DNA from 2 places in the Streptococcus sp. cx1 genome. Region 1 is predicted to be linked to the other one. Evidence: predicted binding sites of a transcription regulator. Region 1 holds the regulator's gene; the other holds the start of a gene.

Region 1 (10,892 bases):
GCAAAACCAGCGATACGCTTGTCATACTCACGGATACCTTCTTCGGCATTGATAACCATAAGGACGATATCAGAACGGTCAATGGCACGCATTGAACGCATGACAGAGTATTTTTCTGTGTTTTCATAAACCTTACCAGATTTACGCATACCAGCGGTGTCAATCATGGTATACTCTTGACCTTCACTGTCCACAAAGTTTGTATCAATGGCATCTCGAGTCGTACCAGCAATCGGGCTGGCAATCACTCGGTCCTCACCCAAAATGGCGTTAATCAAGCTTGATTTTCCGACGTTTGGGCGTCCAATCAAACTAAAACGAATGATATCTGGATTTTCTTCTTCAACTTCTGTTGGAAGATTTTCAACGATAGCATCGAGAACATCCCCTGTACCGATACCGTGAACAGATGAAACTGGATAAGGATCACCAAGTCCAAGAGAATAAAAATCATAGATATCTGCACGCATCTCAGGGTTATCCACTTTATTTACCGCCAAGATAACTGGCTTGTTGGTCTTATAGAGAATACGAGCAACGTACTCGTCCGCATCTGTCACGCCTTCCTTACCTGAAACGACAAAGACAATAACGTCAGCTTCAGTCATGGCAATGTCAGCTTGGTGCTTAATTTGTTCCATAAATGGTGCATCAACATCATCAATACCACCTGTATCAATTAAGCTAAACTGACGATTAAGCCATTCAGCAGAGGTATAAATACGGTCACGTGTTACCCCTTCAACGTCTTCGACGATAGAGATACGTTCACCCGCAATTCGGTTAAATAGGGTCGATTTCCCAACGTTTGGGCGACCCACGATAGCAACTGTAGGTAATGTCATATGTTTAAGTCCCTGATTAAATAGGGATTCCTTTCTTCATTTAGCAGTCTCACTTCCACCAAGGAAAGCAAACTCTCTTATTCTTTATCATTATTAGATTCAACTTAGCGGCGATTAACACCCTTCAAGTGAACCTCTTTGGCAAGAAAACGAATACGCTCCATCACACGTTTGGCCTGCCAAGTCTCGTCTCCTTGACGTCCATTGGATAGCTTAGCTTCTAGATCCGAAAAACTATAGTTAGACGTAAAGAAGGTAGGCAACTCCTCAATCATGCGATGCTGGAGGATAACTTGCAAAACATCATCCCTAATCCAAGAAGAGAATTGCTCTGCACCGATATCATCTAGAACCAAAACTTCTGCCTGTTTGACAGCATCAATTTGATCCTTGACAGAACCGTCCTTGATTCCGTTTTTAACATCAATAGTAAAAGATGGGTAATGAATAATGGTCGTGGCAACCTTCTTGGTCTCTGAAAGTTCATGAGCCATAGCAGCCAACATGAAGGATTTTCCAACCCCCATGTCTCCATAGATGTAAAGGCCTTTCTGGTCTGGACTAGGGTAATTCGCCACAAAATCCACAAGACTCTCAAAAGTATCAACACGAGCTACATCATCTAATGCAATGTCCGCAAAGGTAATCTTACGATAAGACTGAGGAAGACTCACCAAATTAATCCGTTTAGCAATAGCCTGTTGTTCTTGTTGCTCCTTGAGCTGACGCGTCTCCTTATAGGTGACATCAGCGTAGCCTTCATTCATGGTCAGAATCGGTTCATACCCTTTGGCAATATACGAGGCATCACCTTCTTTAACCTTACGGCATTCCACTAGGAATTGATTAAACTTAGGAAGACTACGCTTGATTTCATCCTGGCTTAGGCTATGCTCTTGAATAAAGCTAGCCACTCTTGGATCCGCTAAAATTTGCTTCGTTAAATCCGTCGCATTGCCAGACCCATGATGCCCTGTTCGGTTTAGGGTTTGTCCAACTCTTTCCATAGGCTACTCCTTTCCTTTTTCTAGTTTTGCCAAAGCTCGACGTCTAATTTCATCCAACTTAGCCTGATCAGCCTGACTGGTTTGATTATCATAATCTGGATTACTCCAGCTCGGCACATTTGTTTTCTTCTTAGAATCAGCTTTTGCTTGCTGTGATTTCTTATCGTAACCACTACGCAAAGCTAAAAACCCCTGTTCAGCAGTGACGATATTCTTAAAGGCAAAATCGTTGGCAAGTTTAGAGATATACTCTCGATTTACATTCGTTGAACGTGTCCGTCCCAAACTGTAGGCAACCATGAGGTTAATGACCTCATCCATAAAGCCTCTTTGTGCCAAATCCGTGAGAATCTGCTTCTCAGAATTAGTCACAGTCCCGCTTGGGCCTTTAGCACTTTGCAAGTAATCTATAGGCTTTTCGGATCTAACCGCTTTAAGAATCTTTTTCTCCGTCTCTGTCAAAGCAGAATCACCACCCAATGTTTGAGCTTGAGCCTGCTCTAATTGCACCTGCATACGCTTGACAATAATCTGGTGGTTCACGGCTGTCTTCTTAGCTAAGAGATAAGTATCATACCAATTCATGCCATGAGTTTCAGACAATTTATAGATTTCTGGCACATCTGTCTTTTCATCTTTAAATACAAGCCCATCAGCCTGCATACGATTCCTGAAACTGCTTAAATCAAATGAATTTTTGGGCTTGATTTCAGACACAGACTTTTGAGCCAAACGCTCATCGGTAAAGACATCCGAAAAACGTTTAGATAAATCTTGCAAGCCTTGTAGACCTGCCGGTTTCAAAGCGTCTACTGCTGGTTCACTAATCTTTTGCTCGAGAAGTGAACTATAAACGGCATGTTTTAGAAACTGCTCAATTGATAAGGGAGACTTAAGCTCTATAACATAAAACCCTTGAGGTGACTGGTAAAAGGCCAAGAGATCTACTGCTGTCAGAACCGCCAGTGCTTCCTGAAGGGGCTGCATTCCAAAGTTAAGATGGTTCAGAATAGCCGCAAACTTATGGCGGTGATTACCATTGTCATAAAAAGCCACGAAATACTGGTAGAGAGCGTATCCTTCACTCCCAATAATGGGATAATAGCAACGCATCAAACTTGCCTGATCGGGAACGATAACCTGATTGCCAACATAGACAAATTCTTCAATAGGTCTCATTTTTTAGACTCTTTTTTCGCACGTACAGTTTTGGTGATTTCTTGAAGCAACTCTTCAATCTCATCAACATCCTTGAAAGAACGGTAGACACTGGCAAAACGTACATAAGTAATTTCATCAAGGTCAGCGAGTTCTTTCATCACTAAATTCCCAATGACATCACTATCAACCTCTCCATCATGGTTACGGCGAATGTTTTGCTCAATACGGGTGATGGCATTTTCGATATCCTCACTAGAAACTGGACGCTTCTGAGCACTCATCAAGATACCATTGAAAATCTTATCGCGAGAGAATTGTTCACGAGTACCGTCTTTTTTGACAACCAAAAGTGGAACTTCTTCCACACGCTCAAATGTTGTAAAACGAGCATGACAAGAATCACACTCACGACGACGACGAATGGTATTCCCATCTTCTGCCTGACGGCTATCGATAACACTAGATTTATTGTGTTGACATTTTGGACAACGCATGCACTTCACCACCAATCTTTGAAATTCGGTACTCTATTTTACCATAAAAACACATAAAAAGCACGCCCTAAACGAGGCGTGCTCATGACCAAGAACCACTCTAAGTCTCTTATAAATTGATTTAAAGCTCAAGTTGAGGTGTCGTCGTTTCTCCATCTGCAAATGGAATGTAAAGGTCGAAACGTGTTCCAACACCAAGTTCAGAACTAACATCGATACGGCAGCGATAAGCTTCCACAATTTGGTAAAGGATTGACAAACCAATACCAACACCAGATTGCGTTGTCGTACGGTTACGTGCCTTATCTGAACGATAGAAGCGCTCAAAGATATGCTCAATATCTTCTTTAGAGATCCCTTCACCATTATCTTGCACTTGCACCAACATTTCATCTTCCAGAGCCTTAATTGTAACCTGGATTTCCTTGTTAACAGGAGAATACTTGACCGCATTATCAATCAAAATCGTAATCGCCTGTTCAAAGTGTTGGCTGTAAATCTGTGCAGGGCGCTCTGAGCTCTCGAAATCATTGAGATAGAATTGGTAGTCTTCATGCAAGACACGGAAATTACCAATAACCGTACGGATTGAAGAATTCAAATCACAAGTATCGTTTCTGTGATTTTCAAATGATCCTTTGACACGGATAGAATCCAACATATCATTAATCATAATCGTCATACGGTTGGCCTCGTGACTGGCAGCCTCAAGACTTTCTTCAAGAATCTCAGGGTCATTTTTACCCCAACGTTGCAAGAGGTCCATATGCCCCTTGATAACTGCAATCGGCGTACGTAATTCATGACTGACGTCACTCAAGAAACGCATCTGCATCTGATTATTTTCTTGAATTTTATCCATCATGCGGTTAAAGTTAACCGCCAAATCACCAATTTCATCGTGACTTTCAATCTTAGAACGAAGTTCCAAGTCACTTGGCGAATCGGTGATAACTCCCATCGTTTCGTGCAACTGTCTCATCGGACGAAGAATAGATGTCAAGACAACTACAGTTGCTGCGATAACTAGGACCGTCATCCCCACTTCTAGGAAAATCAATAAGAAAATCAAACGCTCTTTAAGAGCATAGTAGAATTCCAAATCATGGAAAATTTGGGCATAACCAACGATGGTCTTTTTATCCTTACCGTAGATTGGAACTTGCAGCAAGAAACCACGCTTCCCTTTATAGGAAACTGACTTCAATTTGTTTACCTCGGACATACCTGGAGGCGAATCTGTGTTCTCCTCAGAAGTAAAGATAAACGTTCCCTTTTTGTCATAAACAAAAACAGATTGGTTAGAATATAATTTATTAGAAATCGCAACCTGACCATCCAAAGAGTGCTTTTCGGAAAGCACGCCATTAATGATCGATGCATAGATATTTTTAGGCGAATAAAGGGCAGCTAAAAGCGGTTCTGGACTCAACTCTTCGTCGGAGTCCCAGTCCTTTTCTATATAAGTAACAACTTTTGAGATTGTAGTGTTTACATTTTGACGTTCACGTTGTAAAAGTAGCGTATTGGCTGAGAAAATAACAACCAGAGTGAACATCGACAATACAAGAAAGAAGACCACAGCAGTTGTCATGGTCAACTTTTTTCTAATGGTTACTTTACCAAATAATTTATCTTGTAATTTACTCATTTTTCACGGATAACGTAACCCATTCCTCGTACTGTTTGAATATATGATTCCTTACCTGGAACATCGATTTTTCCACGCAAGTAACGAATATAAACATCTACCACGTTTGTTTCGATGGCGTCATCATATTTCCAAACTTGAAGCAAGAGTTCCTCACGGGTCATCACTTGGTTCATATTGCTCAAAAGTGTGTTCAACAAATCAAACTCACGTTTTGTCAATGGAATTGCTTCATCACCACGAACAACTGTACGGTTTTGAACATCCAATTTCAAATCACGATAAGTTGATGCTTTTGCTGGTGCATTCTTAGCAGCTTCGATATCTTGGCGACGGAAGGTTGCACGGATACGTGCCAACAATTCTTCAATCGCAAATGGTTTTACAATATAGTCATCAGCACCGCGGTCCAAACCAGCAACAATGTCCATGATTGAATCACGAGCTGTCATCATCATAATATAAGTATCTTTTTCTTGTTGGAGACGACGTGTTACTTCAAAACCGTCCATCTCAGGCAACATAAGGTCCAAGAGAATAAGATCGAAATCTTTCTCGAGTGCCATTTCAAGTCCTTCGCGTCCGTTGTCTGCTGTCACAACGTCGTATCCTTCGTGTTGAAGTTCAAGAGAGACAAAACGAGCAAGGTTTTTCTCATCTTCAACAATCAAAATGCGTTTGCTCATAATAAGTATTTACCACTTTCTTAAAATTTTTTGACTTCCATTTCCCTTAAAAAGTCTGTAGATTTACCCAATGAATAAATCCGAAAATTAACTTCTAATGATATAATAATATAGATTTTTAAAATTGTCAAACATTTTTAGTTTGTTTTTTTGAATTAATTTTCATCAAAAAGACCGTTCAATTGGGCAAAGGGATTACTTGCCTCTTTTTTCTCCTGTTGAAGTGCGGCAAAGTCCTCTTCTGACAAGACTTCCCAGTCATTCCCAGAGAGCGAAATTTGTCCTGATTCTTCCTCAGGTGTTAGTACTCTCAAAGGAATATTAAGAAGAATATTATCTAGAATACTCTCATCAAGATTAATAGTATCCCCATCCAAGATAAGAACTAGATTTTCTTCGACTAATTCTTTTTGAAGAGCAGCATCTGCCTCTTGTATAAAGGTTTCTGAAACCGGATAGTTAAAACTAAGTGTCACAGGTTCAAGTGAACGGCTAGATGGCAGGGTAATATCATAGCTAAGTTGATAATCCAAAAGGTACAAACCATTGTCATAGGCTACCTGCCCACTTGCTTGAATCTGTTCAAGATTTAAAACTTGATCATAGCGTTCTTTAATAGACTCCAACAAAGAAGGTGCTTCGTTAAAGGCGAGCCCTTCTGGAGACTTTCTAACTTCTGAAAGATAAATCATTTTTAATCCTCAAATTAAATTTCCCCATAGGGGTCTATTTTCAATCCACAAGACCATAATCCCCTACATTCACTTTTCATTAGAGAGCATGATTATGATTTTAGACTTAATTAGTATTATATCAAATTTTTAAGAAAAAATAACACCTTTAATATTACATATTTCTTAAACTTAGAACTTTTTTCAAAGCTAATGAGAAACTTACTCGGACCCAGTTTTCATCTGTCCTATAGAGTTAGATGAAAGCTCTTAATTATGGTAAAATAAGAGCATTGAAACTAGATAAAAGGAATATATAATGACACCTGAAGATTTTTACAAGGCTTTGAAAGAACTGGGGTTCAATCTCAGCCAAAAACAAAAAGACCAATTCCAACGCTACTTTGAGCTTTTGGTAGAATGGAACGAAAAGATCAACCTTACTGCAATCACAGAAAGAGACGAGGTCTACCTCAAACATTTCTATGATTCTTTGGCTCCTGTTCTTCAAGGGCATATTAAAAATCAAAGTATTCGACTTCTGGATATCGGAGCTGGAGCTGGATTTCCAAGTCTCCCTATGAAAATCCTTTGCCCTGAGCTTGATGTGACTATCATCGACTCTCTTAATAAACGCATCAATTTCCTCAATCTCTTGGCTGATGAACTTGAGCTCAGCGGTGTTCACTTCTATCATGGACGTGCAGAGGATTTTGGACAAGACAAGGCCTTCCGTGCTCAGTTTGATATTGTTACTGCCCGTGCCGTCGCACGCATGCAGGTTCTCTCAGAATTGACTATTCCTTTCTTGAAGGTTGGTGGACAACTTATTGCACTTAAAGCTGCAGCAGCTGATGAAGAGTTAGCCGATGCTAAAAATGCCTTGAACTCGCTTTTTGCCAAGCCTATTCTCAACGAGAACTACAGACTGCCAAATGGGGATGGACGTAATGTCACTATTGTCGATAAGAAAAAAGAAACCCCATATAAATACCCACGTCGTGCTGGAATTCCTAACAAGAAGCCGCTATAACGTTTATCCAAGGAGGTGTCTTACTCCTTGGATTATTATTTACTCTTATGATAACTCGGAGGTTTTCATTGATCAATCGTCTTTCTTTCACGCAAAAGCTGGTGCTCAGCTTTGTCTTTGTCATTATAGTGGGAAGTATTTTACTTAGCCTTCCTATAAGCCACTATGCTAATAGTCCAGAAACAAGCTACCTAGATCATCTCTTCAATACTGTGTCAATGGTCTGTGTAACTGGACTTTCTGTTGTCCCGGTCAGTAAGGCTTACAATGGTCTCGGTCAAATTTTCTCTATGCTTCTCATGCAGACGGGAGGACTTGGGCTCGTCTCTCTTATAGCCTTTAGCACCTATACCCTGAAAAATAAATTAGGACTGAGTGATCAAGATCTCCTTCAATCCGCACTTAGCAGGGATAACCAAAAAGATTTGAAAGCTTATCTTTTTAAGGTCTATAAAATTACTTTTTCTATTGAAGCTTTGGCAGCACTTGTGATCATGACTGATTTCGTTCCTCGTTTTGGACTTGGTCACGGCATTTTTAATAGTCTCTTTCTAGCTGTCTCTGCCTTTTGTAATGCTGGATTTGACAACTTAGGTTCTAACAGTTTACAGGATTATGCAACCAATCCAACCATTAACCTTGCTGTAGCTTTTCTCATTATGTCTGGAAGTTTGGGATTTGCAGTTTGGATTGATTTGATTCAACTATTGCGACGTTATATTAAAGATCGTCCAAGGAATTGGAAATTAGCTTGTAGACCTCTCAGCAATCAAAGTCGTCTTGTTCTTATAAGTACAGGCTGTCTCCTCTTAGGAGGAACACTACTTGCTTGGTTACTGGAAATGGATAACTCTAAGACAATCGGTACTCTCAATGTCTGGCAACAACTTCTGGTAAGTTTCTTTCAGACTGTAACCATGCGTACCGCTGGTTTTGCGACTATTTCCTATACCAATGCCGATTTCTCCACAAATCTTCTTTTTATGATTCAAATGATTATTGGGGGTGGTCCTGGAGGAACTGCGGGTGGTATCAAGGTGACAACTGCCTCTATCATGTTCCTGCTTTTTAAGTCAGAACTATCTGTTAACTCGAGCGTTGTTTTTCGAAATCGTATTATATCTAATAAGACTGTTTTGCAAGCATTCACAGTTATACTCTTTTTCCTAACAATGCTCTTTGTCGGCTATGTTATTTTGCTGGAGACTAATCCTACTCTCTCGCCACTAGGCCTACTTTTTGAGAGTGTGTCAGCCATTGCTACCGTTGGTGTTTCAATGGATTTGACCCCTAATCTAAATACTCTAGGACGACTCGTTATCATGTCTCTGATGTTCATTGGCCGTGTTGGACCTATCACTGTTCTCTTGAGCTTGATGACCAAAAAAGAAAAGCATGTCTCTTATGCCCCAACTGATATTTCAGTTGGCTAAACAATTTTATTCATTGACAATATTCTGAAAGGATTTTATATGAAAACACAAATTATTGGGGTCCTCGGTTTGGGAATCTTTGGACAAACCATTGCAACCGAACTCTCCTCTTTTGGACAAGACGTTATCGCCTTAGATAATAACTCTACAACAATTGATTCCCTTGCTGATCAGGTGACTAAGGCCGCTGTTGGTGACATTACTGACATTGACTTTCTACGTTCTGCTGGTATTGATACTTGCGATACGGTCATTATTGCAACTGGAGAACACCTAGAATCGTCTGCGCTAGCGCTCTTGCAGTGCAAAAAACTTGGTATTAAGAATATTATTGCCAAAGCTATGAATAACAATTATGAGGAAGTCCTTTACGGAATGGGTGCTAACTGGGTCATCACTCCTGAACGTAGCACAGCAAAAGAATTGGCTTCAAATATCCTCCGCTATAACATATCAAATGTTTTTCATTTAGAGGATGACGTAGCTTTAATTGAACTTAAAATTCCTAGTGAATGGGCTGGAAAGTCCTTGCATACTTTAAATCTAAGACAAAATTATAACGTCAATGTTATTGGTTTTAGAGATGAGAAAAGTGGCAAGTTAAACACCCACTTTGACCCAAGTAAGAAACTACCTGATGAAGGGATCATACTAGTTGTCGCTGACAATCGAACACTAGAAAAATTTGATTATTTAGGATATTTAAAATAACAAAAAACGTTCCAATCTCGTTCATCTAGACAAGACTGGAACGTTTTTAGTTGTGCTTAATAGCATACTTTTACTAAAAGCCAAGAATATCATCCCCATGGATTGTAAAAACGACCATGATTGAGGAAGATTAAGCCTATACTAATCCCCAATAAAAGAATAGCTGACACGATGACAAGGTAATCTTGTTTCATCAAAGATTTATGCACATACCAGGTACGTTTTTTATAGCGACCAAATCGACGTAGCTCCATAGCTGTCGATATGGTATCAATTCGTTCGAGAGATGAAAAAATTAGTGGAAGAACAATTTGGAGATTCCCGCGAATACGTTTGACCAATCCCGACTTTTGCGACAAATCCAAACCACGAGCCTCTTGAGCCTTACGAATCGTAAAGAATTCTTCTTGGACATCTGGAATATAACGCAAGGTTAAACTAACGGAATAGGCAAATTTATAAGGAATTCCAATCTGATTAAGACTAGCCGCAAACTGACTCGGATGAGTGGTCATAAGAAAAAGAATGGCAAGAGGGACCGTTGAAAAATACTTAAGCAATAGATTTGCAAGGTAAAAAAGCTCCTGACTGGTTAGATAGAAACGCCCCCAGCCTTCAATAAGAACTGTCTTTGCTCCGTAAATTTCTTCACCATAACCAGGTGCGAAAAGGTAGACCATAAGTAAATTAAAGAGGGCAATGGATCCAATAATCTTAACAACAAAAGAAATATCTCGCCAACGAATCTTAGCCAAATAAAAGAGATAAATGGAAAGTAAGCCTACTGCTAGGATAAAGCGTGGATCATAGGTTGCCATACAGGCAACTGAAACCAAGATAAAGAAAAGCATCTTACTTGCCCCAGACAAATCATAGAGGAAACCTTGACCGGACTGATAACCAATTAAACGATTAGACATTAGGGCCTCCTTTTTCAATATAATACTGGGTTACTTCTACTGGATCACTTGACAATTTCTGACCCAAAGTATAAAGAGAGGTCTGCTTGAGATTGGCTGACTCTAGTAAATCCTTCTGATTAAGAATTGTAACAGGGTTGTCGTCTGCAATGATTTTACCCTCAACCACAACGAGACAACGATCGCTATATTCCAACATGAGCTGCATGTCATGGGTAATCATCACAATCGTATGACCTTGCTTCTGAAGACTGTCCAAGAAATTCATGATATCTGTGTA
Region 2 (10,892 bases), on a different contig from region 1:
TATAGGTTCCGTGAACAGATTCGTCACGGATAATGAGCTTAATGATTTCAGCGACATTAGCCAGCTTGTTATTACCAAGATAATAGAGTGGAGTGAAGAACCCTGAATAGAAAAGGAATGTTTCAAGATATGTTGAAGCAACCTTTTTCTGAAGAGGCGTTCCATTTTCATAGATATCGTTAATGATTTTCGCCTTGGTTTGGAGGTATTCGTTACTGTTAGTCCACTCGAAAATTTCTTCAATTTCAGATTTAGTATTCAAAGTTGAGAAGATTGAAGAGTAAGATTTGGCGTGAACAGATTCCATGAACTGAATGTTGTTCAATACAGCTTCTTCATGAGGTGTACGGACGTCTGCACGAATGGCTTCAACACCAGTTTGAGATTGCATGGTATCTAGCAAGGTTAAACCACCGAAAACTTTTCCAACCAAATCCTTTTCTTCAGCTGAAAGTTTACGCCAGTCATCAAGGTCATTTGAAAGTGGGATACGTGTATCTAGCCAAAATTGTTCGGTCAATTTTTCCCAAGTAGATTTATCAATCGCATCTTCGATTTCATTCCAGTTAATGGCTTTGTAGTAAGTTTCCATTAGAAACCTCTTTCTTTATTGATGTCGTTACTATTTTATCATAATTCAAAATCATGATATAGTTTTTTGAGTTGATCTATTAAAAAAGTCGGCGAACCGACCTTTTAATGCATTTTGTAAATAAGAGTAGTGAGGTTGTTATCGTTAAATCACCATCTTAGATGACACAGCTTTCACATTGGTTAGAACCAACCTCTTCACCGTCATCTGTATAAGTACGGATGTAGTAGATTGATTTAATTCCCTTGTTAAAGGCGTAGTTACGAAGGATAGAAAGGTCACGAGTCGTTTGTTTATTTTCTGTTTTCCATTCGTAAATTTCTTTTGGTAACTCACTACGCAAGAATAGGGTTAATGACAAACCTTGATCAACGTGTTCAGTTGCAGCGGCATAAACGTCGATAACTTTACGCATGTCCATGTCGTAGGCTGAAGTGTAGAAAGGAATTGTGTCTGTTGAAAGACCGTTGGCTGGATAGTAGATTTTTCCGATTTTCTTTTCTTGACGTTCTTCAATACGTTGTGTGATTGGATGGATAGAAGCCGAACAGTCGTTAATGTAAGAGATTGAGCCATTTGGCGCAACAGCCAAACGGTTTTGATGGTAGAGTCCATCTTTCTTAACGAGTTCACGGAGCTCTTCCCAATCTTTGGCTTGTGGGATGAAGTGGCCATCGAAAAGTTCTTTGATACGGTCAGATTTAGGAACGTATTGGCCTGTAACGTATTTGTCAAAGTAAGAACCATCAGCATATTTTGATTTTTCAAAACCGACAAAGGTTTCTTGACGTTCACGGGCAATGTTGTTAGATTCAACTAAAGTCCAGTAGTTCATAAGCATGAAGTAGATATTAGTGAATTCAACAGATTCAGGGCTACCATACTCGATATGGTGTTTAGCGAGGTAAGAGTGAAGCCCCATAGCTCCCAAACCAAAGGTATGAGCTTGTTGGTTACCATTTTTGATAGATGGTACAGCATCAATACTTGAGCTATCTGTAACAAAGGTAAGCGCACGTGTCATTGCTCTAATCGAACGACCAAAGTCAGGTGAGGTCATCATGTTAAGGATATTAGTTGATCCAAGGTTACATGAAATATCTGTACCGAGTTTAACAAACTCTTGTGCATCGTTAAGCTCACTTGGTGTTTGAACTTGAAGAATTTCAGAACAGAGGTTGGACATGATAATCTTACCATCGATTGGATTGTGTCGATTGGCTGTATCAACATTGACGATATATGGATAACCTGATTCTTGTTGGAGTTTAGAAATTTCAGTTTCTAGCTCACGGGCATTAATCTTGGTTTTTGTGATATTTGGATTGGCAACCAACTCATCGTACATAGCTGTAATATCAATGTAGTTATATGGTTTACCGTACTCTTTTTCGACTGAGTAAGGACTGAAGAGGTACATATCTTCATTATTACGTGCCAACTCGTAGAATTTATCTGGAACTGTAACACCAAGTGATAGTGTCTTAACACGCACCTTCTCATCAGCATTCTCTTTCTTAGTAGAAAGGAAGGCAAGAATATCTGGGTGGAAAACATCCAAATAAACAACACCAGCACCTTGACGTTGGCCAAGTTGGTTTGAGTAAGAGAAGCTATCTTCGAAAAGCTTCATAACAGGCACGACACCAGAGGCTGCCCCAGCATATCCTTTGATAGGAGCACCAGCTTCACGAAGGTTAGACAAGCTAATACCTACCCCACCACCAATACGTGATAACTGGAGGGCAGAGTTGATAGAACGTCCGATAGAATTCATGTCATCCGTTACTTGAATAAGGAAACATGACACGAGCTCACCACGACGGCTACGTCCAGCATTTAGAAATGAAGGAGTAGCAGGTTGGTAACGTTGGTGAATCATTTCGTTGGCAAGGTCACTAGCTAGGTTTTCATCACCATCAGCAAAGTAAAGGGCGTTGAATAGAACACGATCTTCAATACTTTCGAGGTAAGACTCGCCATCGTTTGTTTTGAGCGCATATTGTTGGTAGAACTTGTAGGCTGCCATGAAAGATTGGAAGCGGAATTTTTGAGAATGAATTTCTGCAGACAATTTTTCGATGAAAGCAGGTTCGTATTTACCGATGAATTCAGACTCAATATAATCGTTCTCAATCAAATAATTAATTTTATCTGTGATGCTGTTGAATGCCATTGAATTTGGCTTAACGTTTTCAAGGAAGAAGGCACGAAGCGCTTCTTTATCCTTATGCAAAGGAATTTGACCGTTAACAGGACGGTTAATTTCGTTGTTGAGGCGGAAGTATGAAACATCGCCAAGATTTTTTAAAGACATAATACAGATACCAGGCTCAGTTTAATAGTAGATTAAGGTTAAAATATTAAACTAAGCAAACAAGTTCCTTTCTATATAAAAACTTGATAATTAAAGGATTTCTTTAAGTTTAGCCGGTTGAAAACCTGAAAAGACGATATCGCCGGCTTCAATAACTGGAGCAGCAGTGAAACCGAGGCTTTTAACGTAATCGATTTTTTCAGGCTGTTCATCAATGTTGATTTCTTCGAAATCAGCACCTTCCTTTTCCAAGAATTTTTTAGTCATTTTGCACTGCATGCAGTTGTTTTTAGAAAACAATGTAATCTTTGCCATTGCAAATACTCCTTTATAAAAAGATTTTAAGTGGCCAAGAGCCACTTTTTCAACTCTAATAGAATACTACCCAAAATATTGGGAAAAATCAAGCTAAATATCTCAAGGAAATACAATATTTTGTGTTTAGTATTAAAACACAACCCTATATCTTGTGTTTTAAAGGCTTTTTTAAGTTTCCTAAATTAAATAGGATTTGTATATGGAAATGACGAAAAAAGAAACATCTAACCACGAATGTTATATAATATAACATCAAAATGCCAATTCTATTTGTTTTTTCAAAAAAAACAGTGTAGAATAAAGAAAATTTTTAACTAATGGAGGTTCAAGTATGCAAGAATACTGTTCAAATCTAACTGTAAATGGTAAGACATTCTCTTTCTATGATCTCGAAAAAGCAGCAAAATCTCATGATGTTAAGGTCGGAGGACTACCTTATACCATTCGAATACTACTTGAAAGTCTCCTTCGAAAAAAAGATGGCGTCGATGTTAAGGAATCTCACATTTCTGATCTAATGAAATTTCCGAATTTTCCAACAATTTCTGAAGTGCCTTTTAAACCAAGTCGTGTTATCTTACAAGATTTTACAGGAGTTCCTGTTGTTGTTGATTTAGCTTCAATGCGTGATGCTATAGTGGCTAATGGTGGTAAAGCCGAATTTATTAATCCCGAGATTCCAGTAGATTTGGTCATCGACCACTCTGTCCAAGTAGATTCATATGGATGTGATACTGCTCTTGAAGATAATATCAATCTAGAGTTTAAACGTAATAACGAGCGCTATGAATTTCTTAAGTGGGCTGAACAGTCTTTTGAAAATTATCGTGCGGTTCCACCAGCAACAGGGATTATTCACCAGGTTAATATTGAATTTTTGAGCGATGTCATTATTGAAAAAGATGGGTTACTCTATCCTGATTCTATGTTTGGTACAGATAGTCACACGACTATGATTAATGGTATTGGCGTTCTTGGTTGGGGTGTTGGCGGCATTGAAGCTGAAGCAGCTATGCTCGGTGAAGCATCTTATTTCCCAATTCCAGAGGTTATTGGTGTACATCTGACAGGAGAGTTGCCTAAAATTGCAACGGCAACAGATTTGGCTCTCAAGATTACTCAGGTGCTTCGTTCTGAAAATGTGGTTGGTAAATTCGTTGAGTACTTTGGACCTGGCTTGAAGAGCTTATCTCTAGCTGATCGTGCTACAGTCGCTAATATGGCACCAGAATATGGTGCGACCTGTGGTTATTTTCCTATTGATGACGAGACTCTTAACTACATGCGTTTAACTAACCGTGATGAGGAACATATCCAAGTCACTGAAGCCTATACAAAAGCCAATCATCTTTTCTATGATCCAAGTAAAGAAGCCAAGTATACTAAGATTGTTGAAATCGATTTGTCATCTATTAAACCTTCTATCTCAGGTCCTAAACGTCCACAAGATTTGATTCTCTTATCAGATGCTAAGCAAGAATTTCAAGATGCAGTGGTACGAGAAGCAGGTGTCCGTGGTTTCGGTTTGGATAAGGAAGAGTTAGCAAAAACTGCAAACGTTGACTTTAAGGATCATTCAGAAACAATTCAAACAGGTCATGTGGCCATTGCAGCTATCACATCATGTACCAATACCTCAAATCCTTACGTTCTTATGGCAGCTGGTCTTTTAGCTAAAAAAGCGGTTGAGAAAGGATTAAAAGTATCTCCAACAGTGAAGACATCTTTGGCACCAGGTTCTAAGGTTGTTACTGGTTATCTCAAAGCTTCAGGCTTACAAACCTATCTAGATAAGCTTGGCTTTAACTTGGTAGGTTACGGTTGTACAACCTGTATTGGGAACTCAGGAGACTTACGTCCTGAGGTGGCTAAGGCTATTGTAGAAACTGATTTATTAGCGAGTGCCGTTTTGTCAGGAAATCGTAATTTTGAAGGGCGTATTAATCCACTTGTTAAAGCAAATTTCTTGGCTAGCCCACCATTGGTTGTTGCTTATGCCTTGGCAGGTAACACGAATATTGATTTGACAACTGAACCTTTAGGCTTTGATGATAATGGTCAAGCTGTTTATTTAGAGGAAATTATGCCATCTCGTGAAGAAATTGAGACTTATGTTGATAAATACGTCACCCGTCAACTCTTCCAAGATGAATATGCCAGTGTCTTTTCTGATAGTGAGAAGTGGAATGCTATTCCTACTGAACAAAGTCAAAATTATAAATGGAATCAAAACTCTACCTATATTCAAAACCCACCTTACTTTGATGCTTTAGGAGATGATTTGAGCGTTAAACCATTGAAAGATTTGAAGGTTTTGGCTAAATTCGGAGATACGGTAACAACAGACCATATTTCTCCAGCGGGAAATATTGCCAGAAATAGTCCAGCAGCTCGTTATTTGACTGAGAATGGTGTTGATTATCAAGAATTCAATTCTTATGGTAGCCGTCGTGGTAATCATGAAGTCATGATGCGAGGAACCTTTGCTAATATTCGTATCAAGAATGAGCTAGCAGATGGAAAAATTGGTGGATATACTAAATATGATGGTGACATTCTACCTATATATGATGCTGCTATGAAATATAAAGAAGCTAATCAAGATACGATTGTAATTGCCGGTAAGGATTATGGTATGGGCTCAAGTCGTGACTGGGCGGCTAAAGGTGCTAATCTTCTTGGTGTAAAAGTAGTGCTTGCTGAGAGTTTTGAGCGTATTCACCGTTCAAATCTCGTTATGATGGGGATTTTACCAGTCCAATTTATGGAAGGAGAAAATGCTGAAAGTCTTGGATTGACAGGACAGGAGACCTTTAGCTTTGACCTTTCAGAAAATCCAGGTGTCCATGATGTTATCACTGTTACAGCTTCAACACCTGAACAAACCAAAACCTTTAAAGCCTTGGTACGCTTTGATGCAGATGCTGATATTCGCTACTATAAAAATGGTGGTATCTTGCCAATGGTTGTAAGAAAAAAATTGAAGGGAGCCTAATATGACAACAGTTGAAATTAATGGACTTAAGGATATGATTGCCTGTAATACTAGGATTTCATCTATTATCGATGATCATTTATCGTATTCGGGATATGATATTTCCGAGTTTATGGAAAATAAAGCGTCTTTTGAGGAAGTGATTTATCTCTTGTGGAATGGTCATCTTCCTACGCAAATGGAACTTAAGTACTTTGAAGCTGAGTTGCGTAAGAACTATGATATTTCTGATGCTGTAGAGCAATGCATTCTTATCCAATCTCGTCCACATTTGCACCCAATGAGTGTTTTACGTTCAACAGTCTCCCTTCTTGGGGTTTACAATGTGGACGCCGAGGAAAGATCCATGGAGGCAATTTATCAGCAAAGTATTGAATTGATGGCTAAATTGCCTACAATTATTACGACTTTTGCACGCTTACGTACTGGTAAAATGCCCCTCAAACCAAGAGAAGATTTAGGTTTTGCGGCTAATTTTCTCTACATGCTGAATGGTGTTGAACCTTCTGAAATTGAAATTGAAGCTATGAATAAGGCTTTAATTCTTCATGCTGATCATGAGTTGAATGCCTCAACTTTTGCAGCGCGTGTTTGTGCCTCGACTCTGACAGATATCTATTCGTGTGTCACAACAGCTATTGGTGCTCTAAAAGGTCCCTTGCATGGTGGAGCTAATGAACGCGTCTTTGATATGCTTAAAGAAATCCGTGAATCTGGTGATGTTAATGCTTACTTGCAGGAAAAACTTGATTCTAAAGAGAAAATCATGGGATTTGGACACCGTGTATACAAGAAACAGGATCCTCGTGAAATTTTCTTAAGAGATATGGCTAAAAAGTTGACAGAGGGTACTGAGAATGAAGAATTCTTTAATATGTCTCAAGAAATTGAAGAATTCATGAAAGATAAGAAGGGATTGATTCCCAATGTGGACTTTTATTCAGCCACCGTATACCATACTCTAGGAATTGACAGCGATATCTTCACCCTTATCTTTGCTATGAGTCGTGTTGCCGGCTGGATTGCTCATATTCAAGAGCAGCAAAAAAATAATAAATTGATTCGTCCACGCTCGCAGTACATCGGACAAGAAAATATGACCTATATTCCTTTAGAAAAACGCTAGGGAGGAAAGCTATATGGCAGAAAAAATCGTAATGAAAAATGGACAGCTTCAAGTTTCTGATCGTCCAATTATCCCTTTTATTGAAGGGGATGGTGTTGGACATGATATCTGGAAGAATGCCCAAGCAATCTTTGACAAAGCAGTAGAAGTAGCCTATGAAGGAAAGCGTCATATTGAGTGGCAAGAGCTTCTAGCCGGTAAAAAGGCTTATGACAAAACTGGTGAATGGTTGCCGAAAGAGACTTTGGAGGCTATTCGAGAAAGTTTAGTAGCTATTAAGGGACCGCTTGAGACGCCAGTAGGTGGTGGTATTCGTTCTTTAAATGTAGCTTTACGTCAAGAACTTGATCTCTACGCTTGTGTTAGACCTGTTCGTTACTTTGACGGAGTAGCAAGTCCACTTAAGGAACCAGAAAAAACAAATATTACTATCTTCCGTGAAAATACCGAAGATATTTATGCGGGGATTGAATGGGAAGCAGGAACGGCAGATGTCAAGCGCGTGATAGAGTTTCTCCAGACAGAAATGAATGTTAATAAAATTCGCTTCCCAGAATCAAGTAGTATCGGAATCAAGCCAATTTCAATAGAAGGAAGTAAACGTCTCATTCGCTCTGCTATCGACTATGCTCTCAAGAACAATCTAAAGAAAGTGACATTGGTTCATAAAGGAAATATTCAAAAATTCACAGAAGGTGGCTTCCGTAAATGGGGTTATGAAGTGGCTCAGGAAGACTATAAAGAAGAATTGCTGGATGGTCGTTTAGAGATTAATGATATAATCGCGGATAACTTTTTACAACAGATTCTTTTAAATCCAGAAAAATTTGATGTTGTTGCCTTAACCAACTTGAATGGTGATTATGCCAGTGATGCCTTGGCTGCACAAGTTGGTGGTATCGGCATCTCCCCTGGAGCCAACATTAACTATCAAACAGGTCATGCAATTTTTGAAGCAACACATGGAACAGCTCCGGATATCGCGGATCAAGATAAAGCTAATCCTTGCTCAGTTTTATTATCTGGCTGCATGCTTCTAGATTATATTGGTTGGACTGAGGCAGCTCAACTGATTACAAGTGCTATTGAGAAGACATTTAAAGCTGATATCTTTACATCTGACTTAGCATTTGGGAAACAAGCTTATTCAACGAGTGCATTTAGCAATCAAATTCTTTCAATTATGTGATTGTTTTTGCTCGAAAATGAAAATTAACGATTGAAAACACCATGAAAGAAATTTTCTGAAAATGTTGTAAATAACTAGAGACTAGTATTTGCTTATGTTTTGAAAAATGAAAATGACCAGTAAAATGAGAGACAAGCTTTCGAAAAACTTGTAGAAAGTGCGTTTTAACCTTGATAATCTCAATTAGCTATGTTATAATTCTAAATTGTAAGGGTTATCATTGATAACTCAAATATTCCAAATGAAGAAGGAGAATCCATTATGGCTTCTAAAGATTTCCACATTGTTGCAGAAACAGGTATCCACGCACGTCCAGCTACTTTGCTTGTTCAAACAGCTAGCAAATTTGCTTCAGATATCACTCTTGACTACAAAGGTAAAGCAGTTAACCTTAAATCTATCATGGGTGTTATGAGCCTTGGTGTTGGTCAAGGTGCTGACGTAACTATCTCTGCAGAAGGTGCTGATGCTGATGACGCAATCGCAGCAATCGCAGAAACAATGACAAAAGAAGGATTGGCATAAGAATATGACAGAAATGCTTAAAGGAATCGCAGCATCTGATGGTGTTGCAGTTGCTAAGGCATATCTGCTTGTTCAACCGGACTTGTCATTTGAAACTGTAACAGTTGAAGATACAAGTGCAGAAGAGGCTCGTCTAGATGCTGCTCTAGCGGCGTCACAAGACGAGCTTTCTGTTATCCGTGAAAAAGCAGTTGAAAGCCTTGGTGAAGAAGCGGCAGCCGTTTTTGATGCTCACTTGATGGTTCTTGCTGACCCAGAAATGACTGGTCAAATTAAAGAAACTATCCGTGCTAAACAAGTTAATGCTGAAGCTGCTTTGACAGAAGTAACAGACATGTTTATCGCTATTTTTGAAGGTATGGAAGACAACCCATACATGCAAGAACGTGCAGCGGATATTCGTGACGTTACAAAACGTGTGCTTGCTAACTTGCTTGGTAAGAAATTGCCTAACCCAGCAACAATTAACGAAGAATCAATCGTTGTTGCTCATGACTTGACACCATCTGATACAGCTCAGTTGAACAAAAAGTACGTAAAAGCTTTTGTTACTAATATCGGTGGACGTACTAGTCACTCTGCAATCATGGCTCGTACACTTGAAATCGCAGCCGTTCTTGGTACAAATAACATCACAGAACTTGTCAAAGATGGCGACATTTTGGCGGTTTCAGGTATTACTGGTGAAGTTGTTATCAACCCAACTGAAGAGCAAATTGCTGAGTTTAAAGTAGCTGGTGAAGCTTACGCTAAACAAAAAGCTGAATGGGCTCTCCTTAAAGATGCTCAAACAGTTACTGCTGATGGAAAACATTTCGAATTGGCTGCTAACATCGGTACACCTAAAGACGTTGAAGGTGTAAATGATAACGGTGCAGAAGCAGTTGGTCTTTATCGTACGGAATTCTTGTATATGGATTCTCAAGACTTCCCAACTGAAGATGACCAATATGAAGCATACAAAGCAGTTCTTGAAGGTATGAACGGTAAACCTGTTGTCGTTCGTACAATGGATATCGGTGGGGATAAAGAACTCCCTTACTTCGATCTTCCTAAAGAAATGAACCCATTCTTGGGTTACCGTGCTTTGCGTATTTCTATCTCTGAAACTGGTAACCAAATGTTCCGTACACAATTGCGTGCTTTGCTTCGTGCATCTGTTCACGGTAAATTGCGTATCATGTTCCCAATGGTTGCTTTGTTAACTGAGTTCCGTACTGCCAAAGGTATTCTTGAAGAAGAAAAAGCTAAATTGGTTGCTGAAGGTGTTGCCGTTGCAGACGATATCGAAGTAGGTATCATGATTGAAATCCCTGCTGCAGCTATGCTTGCTGACCAATTTGCTAAAGAAGTTGATTTCTTCTCAATTGGTACAAACGACCTTATCCAATACACTATGGCTGCTGACCGTATGAACGAACAAGTTTCATACCTTTACCAACCATATAACCCATCAATCCTTCGTTTGATTAACAATGTTATCAAAGCGGCTCATGCTGAAGGTAAATGGGCTGGTATGTGTGGTGAAATGGCCGGTGACCAAACTGCTGTTCCACTTCTTGTCGGAATGGGCTTGGATGAGTTCTCAATGTCAGCGACATCTGTTCTTCGTACACGTAGCTTGATGAAGAAACTTGACACAGCTAAAATGGAAGAATACGCTAACCGTGCGCTTACTGAATGTTCAACAATGGAAGAAGTTCTTGAACTTTCAAAAGAATACGTTAACGTAGACTAATCATAAAAAGTGGAGGCTTAGGCTTTCACTTTTTTTTATAGCTAAACAGAGACAAAATAATTGACTCATTCTTTGGTTAGGAGTAGAATACG

What was found. Region 1 encodes NrdR, which represses ribonucleotide reductase genes. Its sites were predicted from a motif close to ACACNATATATNGTGT; they were not measured.
Region 2: the regulator NrdR is predicted to act here: its motif matches at 3,335-3,350, upstream of nrdH (glutaredoxin-like protein NrdH).

What each region holds. Positions count from the first base shown of each region.
Region 1 covers NZ_JBQSUN010000004.1:149,114-160,005, reverse strand. The annotation lists gene der (ribosome biogenesis GTPase Der) at 1-845, opposite strand, end outside; gene dnaI (primosomal protein DnaI) at 950-1,852, opposite strand; gene ACT170_RS06920 (DnaD domain protein) at 1,856-3,031, opposite strand; gene nrdR (transcriptional regulator NrdR) at 3,028-3,507, opposite strand; gene ACT170_RS06910 (HAMP domain-containing sensor histidine kinase) at 3,629-5,158, opposite strand; gene ACT170_RS06905 (response regulator transcription factor) at 5,155-5,844, opposite strand; gene ACT170_RS06900 (DUF177 domain-containing protein) at 6,000-6,536, opposite strand; gene rsmG (16S rRNA (guanine(527)-N(7))-methyltransferase RsmG) at 6,835-7,548, shown strand; gene ACT170_RS06890 (TrkH family potassium uptake protein) at 7,617-8,981, shown strand; gene ACT170_RS06885 (potassium channel family protein) at 9,021-9,692, shown strand; gene ACT170_RS06880 (energy-coupling factor transporter transmembrane component T family protein) at 9,782-10,612, opposite strand; gene ACT170_RS06875 (ABC transporter ATP-binding protein) at 10,605-10,892, opposite strand, start outside.
Region 2 covers NZ_JBQSUN010000001.1:408,849-419,740, forward strand. The annotation lists gene nrdF (class 1b ribonucleoside-diphosphate reductase subunit beta) at 1-592, opposite strand, end outside; gene nrdE (class 1b ribonucleoside-diphosphate reductase subunit alpha) at 750-2,909, opposite strand; gene nrdH (glutaredoxin-like protein NrdH) at 3,000-3,224, opposite strand; gene acnA (aconitate hydratase AcnA) at 3,559-6,222, shown strand; gene ACT170_RS02020 (citrate synthase) at 6,224-7,348, shown strand; gene icd (NADP-dependent isocitrate dehydrogenase) at 7,362-8,537, shown strand; gene ACT170_RS02030 (phosphocarrier protein HPr) at 8,799-9,062, shown strand; gene ptsP (phosphoenolpyruvate--protein phosphotransferase) at 9,067-10,800, shown strand.